2 regions of the Streptomyces sp. CA2R106 genome follow, and region 1 is predicted to be linked to the other one. Evidence: riboswitches for the same ligand, from Rfam matches in the RefSeq annotation. Region 1 holds a riboswitch; the other holds the start of a gene.
The links. A riboswitch is a leader RNA that binds a small molecule or an ion and turns the genes downstream of it on or off. The one in region 1 is predicted to bind thiamine pyrophosphate.
Positions count from the first base shown of each region.

Region 2: it holds a riboswitch for thiamine pyrophosphate, as region 1 does, so the genes downstream of both, thiO (glycine oxidase ThiO) here and WA788_RS27020 (thiamine ABC transporter substrate-binding protein) in region 1, are expected to answer to the same signal.

Region 1 covers NZ_JBAGKC010000024.1:70,792-76,135, reverse strand. Annotated here, with positions in the region: gene pyrH (UMP kinase) at 1-181, shown strand, start outside; gene frr (ribosome recycling factor) at 300-857, shown strand; gene WA788_RS27030 (phosphatidate cytidylyltransferase) at 890-1,933, shown strand; gene rlmN (23S rRNA (adenine(2503)-C(2))-methyltransferase RlmN) at 2,013-3,131, shown strand; TPP riboswitch at 3,213-3,356, shown strand; gene WA788_RS27020 (thiamine ABC transporter substrate-binding protein) at 3,348-4,454, shown strand; gene WA788_RS27015 (ABC transporter permease) at 4,598-5,344, shown strand, end outside.
Region 2 covers NZ_JBAGKC010000004.1:334,534-339,877, forward strand. Annotated here, with positions in the region: gene WA788_RS09175 (Rv2175c family DNA-binding protein) at 1-342, opposite strand, end outside; gene WA788_RS09180 (NAD(P)/FAD-dependent oxidoreductase) at 424-1,635, opposite strand; TPP riboswitch at 1,745-1,857, shown strand; gene thiO (glycine oxidase ThiO) at 1,854-3,014, shown strand; gene thiS (sulfur carrier protein ThiS) at 3,011-3,217, shown strand; gene WA788_RS09195 (thiazole synthase) at 3,221-4,066, shown strand; gene pknB (Stk1 family PASTA domain-containing Ser/Thr kinase) at 4,438-5,344, shown strand, end outside.

The DNA.
Region 1 (5,344 bases):
GGAGTACGGCGAGCTGATCGCCCGCGACCTGCGGGTCGCCGACCTCACCGCGATCACCCTCTGCCAGGACAACAAACTGCCGATCCTGGTCTTCGAACTGCTCGCCGAGGGCAACATCGCCCGCGCGGTCAAGGGTGAGAAGATCGGCACGCTGGTCAACGACCAGGGCACCAGGGCGTGACCGGCGAGGCCGGTATGGACAACAGGCTGCCCGGTCCGACACCGTGCAGGAAGAGCACGAAGACGCGCGCAGGGGCCCGGACCCGACGGCTCTGCCTTCTGAATACCAGGAGCACATGGTGATTGAAGAGACCCTCCTCGAGGCCGAGGAGAAGATGGAGAAGGCCGTCGTCGTCGCCAAGGACGACTTCGCGGCGATCCGCACCGGCCGTGCGCACCCGGCGATGTTCAACAAGATCGTCGCCGAGTACTACGGCGCGGTCACCCCGATCAACCAGCTCGCCTCCTTCGCCGTGCCCGAGCCGCGGATGGCCGTGATCACCCCCTTCGACAGCAGCAGCCTGCGCAACATCGAAGAGGCGATCCGCAACTCCGACCTCGGCGTGAACCCCAGCAACGACGGCCGGATCATCCGCGTGGTGTTCCCGCAGCTCACCGAGGAGCGGCGGCGCGAGTACATCAAGGTCGCCAAGGCCAAGGGCGAGGACGCGAAGATCTCCATCCGCAGCGTCCGCCGCAAGGCCAAGGAGACGCTGGACAAGCTCGTCAAGGACGGCGAGAGCGGCGAGGACGAGGTGCGCCGCGCGGAGAAGGAGCTGGACGACACCACGGCGAAGTACGTGGCGCAGGTCGACGAGCTGCTCAAGCACAAGGAAGCGGAGCTGCTGGAGGTCTGACCTCCGCGGAGCTCCCGCGCACCTGATGTGTCCTGGCCGGACCCTGCGCGTCCGGGCCGGACCGCCGCACGTTCCCCCCGGCCGACCACCAACCTGACGACGACGCGAGGCGACGTTCCGTGAACGATTCTTCCTGGGGCGCTTCGCCACGCGCCGGTCACGCGGCGGGTTCCGCCACGGAGCCCGGGGTCAGGAGGAAGATCTCCACCATGCCACCGCCACCGTCCGCGCCGCCCCAGGACCCACCGCCGGCCGCGAAGAAGTCCGCCGGGCGCGACCTGCGGGCGGCGATAGGGGTCGGTGTCGGCCTCGGTGCGGTGGTCGTGGCGGCGCTGTTCGTGGTCAAGGCGGTCTTCGTCGGGATCGTCGTGGTCGCGGTGGTCGTCGGGCTGTGGGAGCTGACCTCCCGGCTCGCCGAGCGCAAGCAGATCCACGCGCCGCTGGTCCCGCTGGCGGTCGGCGGCACCGCGATGGTGATCGCCGGGTACGTCCGCGGTGCCGACGGCGCGTGGATCGCGATGGCGCTCACCGCGCTCGCGGTGCTGGTCTGGCGGATGGCCACCCCGCCCGAGGACTACCTGCGGGACGTCACCGCGGCCGTGTTCGCCGCGTTCTACGTGCCGTTCCTCGCCACGTTCGTGGTCATGATGCTCGCCGCCGACGACGGTCCGCGGCGGGTGCTGGTCTTCCTGCTGCTCACCGTGATCAGCGACACCGGCGCCTACGCGGTCGGCTGGCGCTTCGGCAGCCACAAGCTCGCGCCCCGGATCAGCCCCGGCAAGACCCGCGAGGGCCTGGTCGGCGCGATCAGCTTCGCGATGGTCGTCGGCGCCCTGCTCATGCAGTACTTCATCGACGGCGGCCACTGGTGGCAGGGCCTGCTCCTGGGCCTGGCCGCGGCGGTCAGCGCCACCCTCGGCGACCTCGGCGAGTCCATGATCAAACGCGACCTCGGCATCAAGGACATGGGCACCCTCCTCCCGGGCCACGGCGGCATCATGGACCGCCTCGACTCCCTCCTCCCCACCGCCCCCGTCGTCTGGCTCCTCCTCGTCTCCTTCGTCGGCCAGGGCTGACCCCCGCCTCCCGGCCCCGTCCCGGCCGCGCGCAGCACGAACGGCGCACCGCGCGGAGTCTGCGACACTGGTAGGCATCATGCCTGTACCCGGAGAACTGACGTTTGCCGTGCCGCGCGGGGCCAAGAAGCCGCCGCGGCATCTTGCTGATCTTTCGCCCGCGGAGCGGAGGGAGGCGGTGGCGGCGCTGGGGGAGAAGCCGTTCCGGGCGAAGCAGTTGTCGCAGCACTACTTCGCGCGCTACGCGGACGATCCGGCGACGTGGACGGACATTCCGGCGGCGGCCCGGGGGAAGCTGGCCGGCGACCTGCTGCCGGAGCTGATGACGGTGGTGCGGCACGCCTCGTGCGACGACGGGGAGACCCGCAAGACGCTGTGGCGGCTCTTCGACGGGACGCTCGTCGAGTCGGTGCTGATGCGGTACCCGGACCGGGTGACGATGTGCATCTCGTCGCAGGCCGGCTGCGGGATGAACTGCCCGTTCTGCGCGACCGGCCAGGCGGGCCTGGACCGCAACCTGTCGACGGCCGAGATCGTGCACCAGATCGTCGCCGGGATGCGGTCCCTGCGCGACGGCGACGTGCCCGGCAGCGCGGCCGGCGCCCCGGACCGGCTGTCGAACATCGTCTTCATGGGCATGGGCGAGCCGCTCGCGAACTACCGCCGGGTCGTCGACGCGATCCGGCGCCTGACCGATCCGGCGCCCGACGGGCTGGGGCTGTCGCAGCGCGGCATCACCGTCTCCACCGTCGGCCTGGTCCCGGCCATGCACCGCTTCGCCGACGAGGGCTTCAAATGCCGCCTCGCGGTGTCCCTGCACGCCCCCGACGACGAGCTGCGCGACACCCTCGTGCCGGTCAACACCCGCTGGAAGGTCCGCGAGGTGCTCGACGCCGCCTGGCACTACGCCGACGTCTCCGGCCGCCGCGTCTCCATCGAGTACGCCCTGATCCGCGACGTCAACGATCAGGCGTGGCGCGCCGACCGGCTCGGCCGGCTGCTGAAGAACCACCGGGTGCACGTGAACCTGATCCCGCTCAACCCCACCCCCGGCTCCAAGTGGACCGCCTCCCGGCCGGAGGACGAGCGGGCGTTCGTGGCCGCACTGGAGGCGCACGGCGTGCCGGTGACCGTCCGCGACACCCGCGGCCAGGAGATCGACGGGGCCTGCGGTCAGCTCGCCGCCTCCGCACGCTGATACGGTGCGCTGGTGTGTTCGTCGTACCAACGGCATGCATGGCAGCGTGACAAGCACGACCGCAGAACCGCAGGACAAGTGAACATCCGACAGGGGAGCGCCTGAGACGGCGCTGAGAGTGCGGCTGGGACCCGATCCGACGGCAGGACCGTCGAGGGACCCAGGCCGCAGACCCTCCCACCTGATCCGGGTCATACCGGCGTAGGGAGTCACACAGTGAACAGCACCATCCGTCGGCGTGCCATCGGCGCGCTCGTCCTCGCCACCGCCGGCGCCACCGTCCTCGCCGGCTGCGGCTCGAGCTCCGGCTCCGGTTCCGGCTCCTCCTCGGCCGCCGGCAAGCCCTCCAAGACCGTCACCCTGGTCAGCCACGACTCGTTCGCCGCCTCCTCCTCGGTGCTCGCGCAGTTCACCAAGGAGACCGGCTACACCGTCAAGGTGCTGCGCGGCGGCGACGCGGGCGCCGCGGTCAACCAGGCCATCCTCACCAAGGACCACCCGCGCGGCGACGTCTTCTTCGGCGTCGACAACACCCTGCTCTCCCGCGCCCTGAGCAACGGCCTGTTCGACTCCTACACCGCCAAGGGCCTGGACCAGGTCGCCGCGGACGTGCAACTGGACGCCGCCAAGCACCGCGTGACGCCGATCGACTCCGGCGACGTGTGCGTCAACTACGACCGCGCCTACTTCACCTCCCACCACCTCGCGCCGCCGCAGACCTTCGCCGACCTGGTCAAGCCGCAGTACAAGAACCTGCTCGTCACCGAGAACGTCTCCACCTCCTCCCCGGGGCTCGCCTTCCTGCTGGGCACCGCCGCCACCTACGGCGACTCCGGCTGGCAGGCGTACTGGAAGAAGCTGAAGGCCAACGGCGTGCAGGTCGTCGACAGCTGGGAGCAGGCGTACGACAACGCCTTCTCCGGGTCGGCCGCCGGCAAGAAGGCCAAGGGCAGCAAGCCGCTGGTCGTCTCCTACGCCTCCAGCCCACCCGCCGAGGTGGTCGGCGTCACCCCGCAGCCCGCGCAGTCGCCCGTCGGGGTGGCCACCGGCACCTGCTTCCGCCAGATCGAGTTCGCCGGGCTGCTGCACGGCGCGAAGAACCCCGCCGGCGCCAAGGCGTTCATCGACTTCATGCTCAGCCGGACCTTCCAGCAGGACATGCCGCTCCAGATGTACGTCGACCCGGTCGTGAAGGGCGCGGTCGAACCCGAGGTGTTCACCAAGTACGGCGCGAAGGTCCCGCACCCCACGACGCTGGCGCCCGACAAGATCGCCGCGAAGCGGGACGACTGGGTGAAGTCGTGGAACTCGATCGTCCTGTAGCGCCGCGGGAGGGAGCGCCGCGGGAGGGAGCGCCGCGGGAGGGAGCGCCGAAGAACGGGCTGCCGCGCAAGGCCGCACCGCGCAACGCCGCGCCGCGGGCCGACTCCCACCGCGGTAGCCGCCGCGTCCTCACCGGAGCGGCCCTGGCCGCACTGCCGCTGGCGTTCTTCGCCGCCTTCTTCGCCTACCCCGTGGCGGCGATCGTCGGCCGCGGTCTGCACGAGGGCGGCCGCTGGCAGCTCGGCCGGATCGGCGACGTCCTCGGCGACGGCTCGGTCCGGCACGTGCTGTGGTTCACCTGCTGGCAGGCGGCCGCCTCCACCGCGCTGACCCTGGTGGTCGCCCTGCCGGGGGCGTACGCCTTCGCGCGGCTGGACTTCCCCGGCAAGCGGCTGCTGCGGGCCGTGGTCACGGTGCCGTTCGTGCTGCCGACCGTCGTCGCGGGCTCGGCGTTCCTCGCGCTGCTGGGGCAGGGCGGCTTCACCGACAGCCTGTTCGGGGTGCGCCTGGACACCTCGGTGTGGGCGATCCTCATTGCGCACGTCTTCTTCAACTACGCCGTGGTCGTCCGCACCGTCGGCGGCCTGTGGGCCCAGCTCGACCCGCGCCAGGAGGAGGCCGCCCGCATGCTCGGCGCGGGCCGCCTCGCCGCCTGGCGCCGCGTCACCCTGCCCGCGCTCGGGCCTGCCGTCGCGGCCGCCGGGGTGATGGTCTTCCTGTTCACCTTCACCTCCTTCGGCGTCATCCAGATCCTCGGCGGCCCCACCCGCGCCACCCTGGAGGTCGAGATCTACCGGGAGACCGCCGAGATCTTCGACCTGCCCACCGCGGCCGTGCTCACCCTGCTCCAGTTCGCCGCCGTGGCCGCGATCCTGGCCGTGCACGCCTGG
Region 2 (5,344 bases), on a different contig from region 1:
CTCGGTCCCGCGATTCTCGCGCAGCGCGTTGGCGGGGGTGCCGGGCAGGGTCGGGTCGGGCGTGAAGAGCCACTCCAGGGCCTCGTCGTCCGTGAACCCGTCGTCCTTCAGGAGGGTCAGGGTGCCGGGCAGGCCCTTCACGATCTTGCCGTCTCCGATGAAGTCGCTCGGCACCATCAGCACCTTGTTCTCCCCGCGCCGGACCGCGATGAGCTGCCCTTCCTTGATCAGCGGCCGGATACGGGTCACTTCGAGGCCGAGCCGCTCCGCGACCTCGGGCAGGGTGAGCCAGGAGGGGACGAGAGCGTCAATGTGCGCGTCAACCGACGAGTAAGCAGTCACGGGACAAGCCTGCCACCTGCGGCTGACAATCGCCCCCACCGCTGAGCCGTCACGGTGTCCCCCGCGCCCCCGCGGCAGGCGTCAGTGCGGCACCGCGGCCTTGAGCGGCACCGCCGGGTCCGCGGCGAGCGCCGGGTCCGGCTCGGCACCCTGGGTGATCAGCTTGCGGCCCTGCGCCATGTCCCGGGGCCGCCCCACCGCGAGCACCGCCACCAGCACGCCGCGGCGCAGCCACAGCACCGACCAGGAGTCGCCGGACGGGTCGCCGCGGCGGACCATCGTGTCCTCGTCCCGGTGGAACCCGGCGTACTGCACGAACCGCCCGAACTGCTCGGACCAGAAGTACGGCACCGGGTCGTACGCCTCCTCGCCGCCGAGCAGGTTCGCGGCGGCGGTGCGCGGGCCCTGGACCGCGTTGTCCCAGTGGTGGACGAGCAGCCGCCGGTGGTAGCGGGCGGAGGGGAAGGACGCGCAGTCGCCGACCGCGTACACGTCGGGCGCGGTGGCCCGCAGCCGCTCGTCGGCGCGCACCGCGCCCTGGGGGTCCAGGGTGACCCCGGAGCCGGCCAGCCAGCCGGTGGCGGGGCGGGCGCCGATCCCGACCACCACGGCGCCGGCCGCCAGGCGGCTGCCGTCGGCGAGCACCACCCCGCCCGCCGCGGCCTCGGCCACGGTGGTGCCGGTCAGCAGGGTCACGCCGGCCTCGTCGTACCAGCCGGTCATGTGCGCGGTGACGGACGCGGGCAGCACACCGGACAGCGGGCGGTCGGCGGCCTCGACCACCGTCACCTCGCAGCCGGCCTTGCGGGCCGCCGTCGCGAACTCCGCGCCGATCCAGCCGGCGCCGACCACCACGACGTGCTCGCGCCGCTCCAGGACCGGGCGCAGCGCGGCGGCGTCGTCCAGGGTGCGCAGCGGGTGGACGCCGGGGCGGCCGGCGGTGCCGGGCAGCGCCACCGGGTAGGCGCCGGTGGCCAGGACGAGCGCGTCATAGGCCACCAGGCCCGCGTCGGTGACGAGTTGGCGTGCCGCGGCGCGCAGCGCCTGCGCGTGCACGCCCAGCCGCAGGTCCACCTCCAAGGCGGCGAAGTCGACGTCGAACCGCACGTCGGCCAGGGCGCCGCCCTCCGCGCCCAGCAGCACCGCCTTCGACAACGGGGGGCGGTCGTACGGAGGGTGGGGCTCGTCCCCCAGCAGGGTGATCCGGCCGCGCCAGCCCTGCTGCCGCAGCTCGACGGCCGTCTGCACGCCGGCCATGCCGGCCCCCACGATCACTGCGTGACGCTCGCTCACCGGGACACGTTAGCGCGTCGGGGCGGCGCCGGGGCGGGGGTCGGGGCGGCCCGTCCACCGCGGTGGACGCGGCGGCGCCCGCCGGCGGGCCCTCGGTTAAGCTGACCGGAAGCGAATTCGCGGGAGCCCGGACGCACCGGGCTGAGAGGGCGGCTGGCCGGCCGCCGACCGTACGAACCTGATCCGGGTCATGCCGGCGAAGGGAGCAGCCGAGACTCATGCGTACCCGAACAGCGGACGTCCTCGTCGTGGGGGGCGGCATCATCGGCCTGGTGACGGCGTGGCGCGCCGCCCAGCGCGGGCTGTCCACGGTGGTGGCCGACCCGTCCCCCGGCGGCGGCGCCGCCCATGTCGCGGCGGGGATGCTCGCCGCGGTCACGGAGTTGCAGTACGGCGAGCAGACGCTGCTCGACCTGAACCTGGCGTCGGCGGCGCGCTATCCGGACCTGGTCGCGGAGTTGGCCGACGCCACCGGTCTGGACACCGGCTACCGGCCGTGCGGCACCCTCGCGGTGGCGCTGGACACGGACGACCGGGCGGACCTGCGCGACCTGCACGCCTTCCAGACCTCGCTGGGGCTGGCCGCGCAGTGGCTGACCGGGCGGGACTGCCGCCGGCTGGAGCCGCTGCTCGCCCCCGGGGTGCGCGGCGGGCTGCGGGTGGACGGCGACCACCAGGTCGATCCGCGGCGGCTGGCGGCGGCGCTGCTGCGGGCGGCGTGCTCGGCGGGCGTGGAGTTCGTACGGGCGAAGGCGGCGCGGGTGCTGTGCGCGGGCGACCGGGTCACCGGCGCCGAACTCGCCGACGGCACCCGGGCGGTGGCGGGGCGCACCGTGCTGGCCGCGGGCTGCGAGAGCGGCCGGCTGGCGGGGCTGCCGCCGGACGCGCTGCCGCCGGTGCGGCCGGTGAAGGGGCAGATCCTGCGGCTGCGGATGCCGGCCGGGCGGGCGCCGTTCCTGTCCCGCACGGTCCGCGCGGTGGTCCGCGGCAGCCATGTCTACCTGGTGCCGCGGGAGAACGGGGAACTGGTGCTCGGCGCGACCAGCGAGGAGTTCGGCTGGGACACCGCGGTGACCGCGGGCGGCGTCTACCAACTGCTGCGGGACGCGCACGACCTGGTGCCCGGCATCACCGAACTCCCCCTCACCGAGACCCTCGCGGGGCTGCGGCCCGGCTCGCCGGACAACGCTCCCCTGCTGGGGCCCTCCCACCTGGAGGGTCTGCTGCTGGCCACCGGGCACCACCGCAACGGGGTGCTGCTCACGCCCGTCACCGGGGACGTCCTCGGCCATGTCCTGGACACCGGACGTCTGCCGCGGTACGCCGAGCCGTTCGCCGCCGGGCGGTTCGCGGCCGTACGTGAGGAGCAGACGGTATGACGATCAGCGTGCTCGTCAACGGGGAGCCGCGCGCTCTGGAGGAGCCGATCGCGCTCGGTACGCTCGTCGCCCGGTACGGCGCGGCGACCACCGGGGTGGCCGCCGCGCTCAACGAGGCGGTGGTGCCGCGCTCGCGCTGGTCGGCGACCCGGCTCGCCGACGGCGACCGGGTGGAGATCCTCACCGCGGTCCAGGGGGGCTGAGCGTTGCACACGACACCGTCGGCGCAGGCCGCGCCGTCCGCGTCGCCTGACGGGGCTGATCCGCTGCGGATCGGCGACGCCGTGTTCGGGTCCCGGCTGATCATGGGCACCGGCGGGGCGCCGAGCCTCGACGTGCTGGAGCGGGCGCTCGTCGCCTCCGGTACGGAGCTGACGACCGTCGCGATGCGGCGGCTGGACCCCACCGCGAAGGGTTCCGTGCTGTCCGTGCTGAGCCGGTTGGGGGTTCGTGTCCTGCCGAACACGGCCGGCTGCTTCACCGCGGGCGAGGCCGTCCTCACCGCGCGGCTCGCCCGGGAGGCGCTCGGCACCGACTGGGTCAAGCTCGAAGTGATCGCCGACGAGCGGACGTTGCTGCCCGATCCGGTCGAACTCCTCGACGCTGCCGAGACGTTGGTGGACGACGGGTTCACGGTGCTGCCGTACACCAGCGACGACCCCGTGCTCGCCCGCAAGTTGGAGGATGTCGGGTGCGCGGCGGTCATGCCGCTCGGCTCGCCGATCGGCTCCGGGCTCGGGATTCGCAACCCGCACAACTTCCAGCTCATCGTCGAGCGGGCGTCCGTGCCCGTCATCCTCGACGCCGGGGCCGGCACCGCGTCCGACGCCGCGCTCGCCATGGAACTCGGGTGCGATGCCGTCATGCTCGCGTCCGCCGTCACCCGGGCGCAGCGGCCCGTGCTCATGGCCGCGGCCATGCGGGAGGCCGTTTCCGCCGGCCGGCTCGCCCACCGGGCCGGGCGTATCCCCCGCAGGTACGGTGCCCTCGCTTCGACCCCCTCGAACGGCGCCCTCTCCCTGGGGGCGCCGCCCCCAGCCCCCCGCGCTTAGGGCGCCGCCCTCCCCCGCGCCCCCGGGGCTGGTGCCCCTTCCGGTCCCCGTCCACCCCACGCCCCGCTCCGGCTGGTCGCGCAGTTCCCCGCGCCCCTGGGTAGTGCCCCCTCCCGTCCTCGTTCACCTCACGGTGCGCTCTGGCTGGCCGCGCAGTTCCCCGCGCCCCTGGTTTTGCTCGGGCCCTCCCGCGAAAGAAGCCGGCGGCGGCCGGGGGCGGGACGGGACCGTCGCGGCGGGGGCCGTGGGGCCCGCAGGGCGGGAGGAGGGGGACGGGGACGGTTACAACCGCGTAGCGAATCCGCACGGGTGGGACACATTGCGCCGTGATCCCGCGGTTGGGTGCGAACCGCCTCGTAGAATCGGTGGCCGTGGACACCAGCGTGGAGGACCCGCTCGTCGGGCAGACGCTCGACGGGCGCTATCTGGTCGAGGAGCGCATCGCCGTCGGCGGGATGGCGACGGTCTACCGCGCCGTGGACACCCGGTTGGACCGGGAGCTCGCCCTGAAGGTGATGCACCCGCGCCTCGCGGACGACGCGGTGTTCGTGGAGCGCTTCATCCGCGAGGCGAAGGCGGTCGCGAAGCTCGCGCACCCGAACGTGGTGGGCGTCTTCGACCAGGGCACGGACGGCACGTACGTGTACCTGGCGATGGAGTACGTCGCGGGCTGCACGCTGCGGGACGTGCTGAGGGAGCGCGGGGCGCTCCAGGTCCACGCGGCGCTGGACATCGTGGAACCGGTGCTCGCGGCGCTGGGCGCGGCGCACCGCGCGGGTCTGGTGCACCGGGACATGAAGCCGGAGAACGTGCTGATCGGCGACGACGGCCGGGTGAAGGTCGCCGACTTCGGCCTGGTGCGGGCGATCGACACGAAGACGAGCGCGTCGACGGGCGTGGTGCTGGGCACCGTGTCGTACCTGGCGCCGGAGCAGATCGGCCACGGCACCGTGGACCAGCGGGCCGACGTGTACGCGTGCGGCGTGGTGCTCTACGAGATGCTGACCGGCCGCAAGCCGTACGACGGCGACACCCCGATGAAGGTGATGTACCAGCACGTCAACGAGGACGTGCCGCCGCCTTCCGCGGTCGTGCCGACCGTACCGCCGCTGCTGGACGCGCTGGTGGCGCGGGCCTGCGCCCGCCCGCAGCAGCAGCGCCCGGCGGACGCGGTGGAACTGCTCGCCGAGACCCGTACGGCGCGGGCGGCGCTGACCGCGGAGGAGCTGGACGCGCGCCCGGCCGGACCGGCGGCACCCGAGCCCGCCGACCAGGTGC